2 regions of the Shinella sp. GW821-FHT11G07 genome follow, and region 2 is predicted to be linked to the other one. Evidence: riboswitches for the same ligand, from Rfam matches in the RefSeq annotation. Region 2 holds a riboswitch; the other holds the start of a gene.
The links. Region 2 has a riboswitch for cobalamin ahead of AC1RT2_RS04510 (CbtB domain-containing protein). Riboswitches for the same ligand answer to the same signal wherever they lie in the genome.

Region 1: another riboswitch for cobalamin. It lies ahead of AC1RT2_RS24295 (TonB-dependent receptor plug domain-containing protein); the one in region 2 lies ahead of AC1RT2_RS04510 (CbtB domain-containing protein).

Annotation. Positions count from the first base shown of each region.
Region 1 is NZ_JBXARJ010000014.1:71,517-73,905, forward strand. It holds gene AC1RT2_RS24295 (TonB-dependent receptor plug domain-containing protein) at 1-1,317, opposite strand, end outside; cobalamin riboswitch at 1,478-1,681, opposite strand; gene AC1RT2_RS24300 (helix-turn-helix domain-containing protein) at 1,902-2,135, opposite strand; gene AC1RT2_RS24305 (iron chelate uptake ABC transporter family permease subunit) at 2,082-2,389, shown strand, end outside.
Region 2 is NZ_JBXARJ010000002.1:207,038-209,426, forward strand. It holds gene AC1RT2_RS04505 (peptidoglycan-binding domain-containing protein) at 1-1,001, shown strand, start outside; cobalamin riboswitch at 1,081-1,446, shown strand; gene AC1RT2_RS04510 (CbtB domain-containing protein) at 1,494-1,670, shown strand; gene AC1RT2_RS04515 (CbtA family protein) at 1,683-2,389, shown strand, end outside.

The DNA of each region.
Region 1 (2,389 bases), on a different contig from region 2:
GTTGCCCTTGAACGTGCCGGGGATATAGCCGAACTGCTCGTAGAAGGTCGGGTTGGTCACGGCCGTGCCGATGGAGGCATGCAGCCGTGTTTCCGCGTCGGGTATCTGCCAGGCGGCGCTCACCGTCCAGGTCGCGGCATCCGAGAAGGCGTTGTTCCAGTCCTGTCGCGCGCCGGCATTGAGATAGAGCTGGTCGAAGAACTCGCCGCGATACTCACCGATCAGCGAATGGGCGTTGCGGCTGAAGGTTTCGGTAAGATGCGAGGGCGAGAAGGTCTCGCGCTGCCATTCGTAGCCGGCGGTCAGCTGGTGGACCTGGTTGTCCAGGTCGTCGTAGCGGTAGGAGGCCTGGTAGGTCGCGTTGTAGCGGTTGCCATCGTTCCAGCTGTCGCCGAAGTCCTCGGAGTGGTTGAAGCGATAGATGTCGTTGCCGGAAAAGCGCGCCTTCTGCGTTAGCGCGCCGTCACGCGCGGTGTTGGTGAGGCCGATCGAGCCGAAGAACTCGCGGCTTTTCGTATAATCGTCCGCATCATAGGTCATCGCGGTGTCGTAGTTCTGCGGATCCAGATCGCTGCGGCGGTTGACGTAGCGCAGCGTACCATCCACCACCGTATCGGGCGACAGGTCCACCGTGAACTTGCCGTTCAGCGTGCCGTTGCGGTCGCCGTCGTCTTCCTTCCCCATGTCGGAAATGTTGAAACCTTCCGAACGGCGCAGGACGCCGGCGAGCGAATAGTCGAAATTTTCGCCGCCGCCGCGGGTGGAGAGCGCGCCCATCACCGTGCCATCCGCACCGACTTCTGTACGGGCCGTCGATTTGGTCGAATTGCGCTCGCCCTTTTTAGTGATGATGTTGATGACGCCGGACATGGCGTTGGCGCCCCAGAAAGTGCTCTGCGGGCCGCGCAGGATCTCGATGCGATCGATATCGTCGGCAAGCAGGCTGCCGAAGTCGAATTCGCCCTGGCCATTGTCATTGACCTCGACGCCGTCGATGACGACAAGCACTTGATTGCCTTCCGCGCCGCGCACGCGCACCTGCGTCAGGCCACTGTAGGACCCTGTCCGCGATACGGCAAAACCCGGCACGAACCGAAGCGCATCTGCCACGTAGCGAACCTGGTTCTTCTCGATCTCTTTGCCAGTGATGACGGTGACGGCACGGCCGGACTTCCTTAGTTCCACCGAGGTGAGACCGTCAGTAATCACGATCTCGTCGAGCATGGTCGGCGTTTCGGCTACCGGCTGATCCTGCGCCAGGACGGGCTGACACAATACGATCGCAAGCAGGGAAGCCCCCGCCAGATAGTTCTTCATATTTCCCCCACGGCAGGCTGATCCCTGCACGGTTACCAACCGCGGGCGAGTGAGGATTTCCGGAGAGCTGGCGCTTCCCTAAACCGTCCACCGACGCGGCGACATCTTCGACAATGTCACCACTACGACCGGCCGCGCCCGGACACTCCCCGTATCCTGGCATGGGTGACCGGGACAGGCAGGTCTCCTGACTTCCGCGTCATCGCTTGTCCCGCCTTCCCACGCATTCGCGCAGTGGCATCATGAGGCAAGCTCGGCGGTTACAGTTGCGGGGGCAGTCACGGTCTCGGCCCCTGATGGGTAATCCTCACCGTGTTCCCTTTTCATCCGTCGTACTGACGGAACCTGTTCCGTAATCAACATATATTGACGGTTGTGAGCCGGGGTCAAGGGATGAAGGATCCTACCCACAGGCCGATTTGGATTCAATGAATGGCGCCTGCTTGGCAATGTGATTTTGGGCGATGTTTCAGCCCTGCGGGTCGGGTGCGGTCATGTCTGCGACCTGTTGGTGCGGCACCATAGGCCGCTGGCCCCGATGTTGTTCGTCTGAATCGATCCGCCGCGCTGCCGGTCGGATATTTTTAAACCGGAGTTCGAGACTGGGAGTATCGCTTGCCGGTGCTTCCGGGCGGGTGGCCGAAATGTTTGTGATAGGCTGTGCAGAAGTTGCTGGCATGGTTGTAGCCGGTGAAATGGGCTGCCTGCGCGACCGTCCAGTCTTGTCCCTCCAGCCCTGCCCGCGCCGTTTCCATGCGCACGTCATGGACGAAGGAAAAGACCGTCTGCCCATAGACGTGCCGGAACTTCGTTTTCAAGCCGGATATGCTGAGGCCCGCTTCGCGCGCCAGGGATTGCAGGCTGTGTGCGGCGCCCGGCTCGTTGATCTCAACGACTTCGCGGTGGCACAGACAGCGAGTTTTGCCAATTTCAATGCGGTGCGCACCGACCTTCTGGTGTTTGCCGCCATGGTGACAGTCTTTGCGGTGATCCTTGCCTGGCGTCTACGACATGTGCTGGACGTCATATCGCTCGGGCCTGATACCGCAACGAGCCTTGGAGTGGACTGGGC
Region 2 (2,389 bases):
AAGAGGCTGCCGCTGCGGAAAAGGCGCGTGCCGAGGAAGAGGCCGCCGCCCGCCGTGACGCCGATGCCAAGCGCGTCGAAGTTGAGAAGGCGGCCGCCGCCGAAAAGGCCCGGATCGAGGAAGAGGCGGCCGCCGCCCGCAAGCTTGCGGAAGAGAAGGCTGCCGAAGTGGAGAAACTGAAGGCCGAAGCCGCCAAGGCTGCGGCCGACGCCGAGGCGAAGGCCACGGAAGCGGCCCGCCTTGCCGACGAGGCGGAAAAGCGCGCCGAAGAGGCGGCGACGGCAAAGAAGCAGGCTGAAGCCGATGACGCGGCAGCCGCAGCCCGTAAAAATGAAGCGCAGGGTGCCGAGACGAAGGACCGGGGCCTTGCCGTGGAACAGGCCGATGCGGCGAAGCGCGAGGAGGAAACCTTCCGGAAAGCCGTGCTCGACGGTTCGGCAGATGCTTTCCGCGACTATCTCAGGGCATATCCGAATGGTCGGTTCCTCGCGGATGCCCGCGAACGGCTGTCGACGCTCGCCGATGCCGCGCGTCAGCAAACACAGGAAACCAAGCCGAAGCAGGAGACGGCGACCGCGGAAACCGAGCGCAAGGTTGTCGAGGACCCGGTCATTGACCCCCGCGAAGCCTATATGCAGCGCTCGACCCGTGTGCAGGCGCAGCGCTGGCTGAGCGTTCTGGGCTTCAACACCTATGGCGCGGACGGCGTGTTCGGCCCGCGTACCCGCTCGGCGATCGCGTCATGGCAGGGCTCGTCCGGTTATCGCGCTGACGGCTACCTGTCGCGTGCGCAGTTCCGTGAACTCCGGCAGGCCGCGCAATATGCTCAGGCTCGCCAGAATCGCCAGCGTCAATATCAGCAGCGCCAGTACCAGCAACGTCAGTATCAGCAGGACTATGACGTGCTGGAAGGTCCGGTCGATGGCTACTATGAGCGCTACAACGGCGACGACGGCTATTACAACAATGGCGGCGGCATGGTGATCATTCCCGGCTATTGAGATTGCGACGACCGAACGGCGGTTTCAGCACAGGTCATGCCGCTGCCGGTCGATTGACTTCACGGGACGGGAAGCATAATCATCCGCAGTATTGGATGGTTCCCGGATCCGGAAACGGATCGGGGAGTAAATGGGAATGTGACGCGGCGGACCCAAATAGGGCGCTGCAATCACGGCCGACCCCGCGACTGTAGAGTGGCGAGGAACGTTCATCCGGTGGGGAGGATTGGTGTGGGTCATGGGGCATGGTGCTCCGGGCTGCACCGAGAAAACCAGCCGGAAAAGCCACTGGGTGGCATTGCGATAAGCCAAGGCTCGGACGCCTCTTTTTCTACGAATCGTCCACCTTTCGCGATGCTGATGCCCGGGAAGGTGAGAGCGGTCCGCAGGCGTGAAAACGCCGGACGCCATGAGCCAGGAGACCTGCCAGCCGATGAGGGCATATCGCTCGACCTGGGGAGGGGCTTCCCCAACGCCTGCACGGAGGTTGTCATGGCTGTTTCCGCTACGTCTACTGTTACCCTTTCCGCAAACGATCGCCTTGTCGCCGGCGCGCTTGCGCTGCTGCTCGGTGCCTTCCTTGTTTTCAGCGCCGGCCTCGCAAATTCGGCCGTGCTGCACGATACGGCGCACGACACCCGTCACTCCTACGGCTTTCCCTGCCACTAAGGAGTTTTTGACATGATCGTTCGTTATCTCCTGGCCGCCCTGGTGGCCGGGCTGTTCTCTGGTGTGCTGATGACGGCCGCCCAGGAGGCGCGAGTCGTGCCGCTCATTCTTCACGCAGAAGAATTCGAAGGCGGCGGAGAAGAAACCGCACCGACGACCGACGGCACGACACCCGCCACGACGCAGGAGCATTCCTCGCTCGGTGCCGTGATTCTGGACGTCGCATCGTATCTGTCGCCGGTTTCCGTCGCCTATGCCCATGAGGGCGAAGAGCACGAGGAAGGTGGCATCATGTTCGGCATGAGCCGTTTCTCCGGCACGCTTTTGGCCAACCTCGTCACCGGCACCGGCTTTGCGCTTCTGCTGGCGGGTTTCAGCCTGGTTTCCGGACACCCGATCACCGTCGCGAATGGTGCGCTCTGGGGTGCCGCCGGCTGGCTTGCCGTGCATATGCTGCCGGCCATCGGCCTGCCGCCGGAACTTCCGGGTTTCCCGGCTGCTGATCTTACCCAGCGCCAGATATGGTGGGTTGCGACCGTCCTGCTCTCGGCCGGGGGACTGTACCTCCTGTTCCTGAAGCAAGGTATCGTGGCCAAGGTCGCTGGCATCGTGTTGATTGCGGCGCCGCAGGTTTACGGCGCGCCGCAGCCGAGCGACATTTCCAGCAACGTTCCGGCCGTTCTCGGTGCGGAGTTCGCGGTTGCGGCACTTGCCACGAC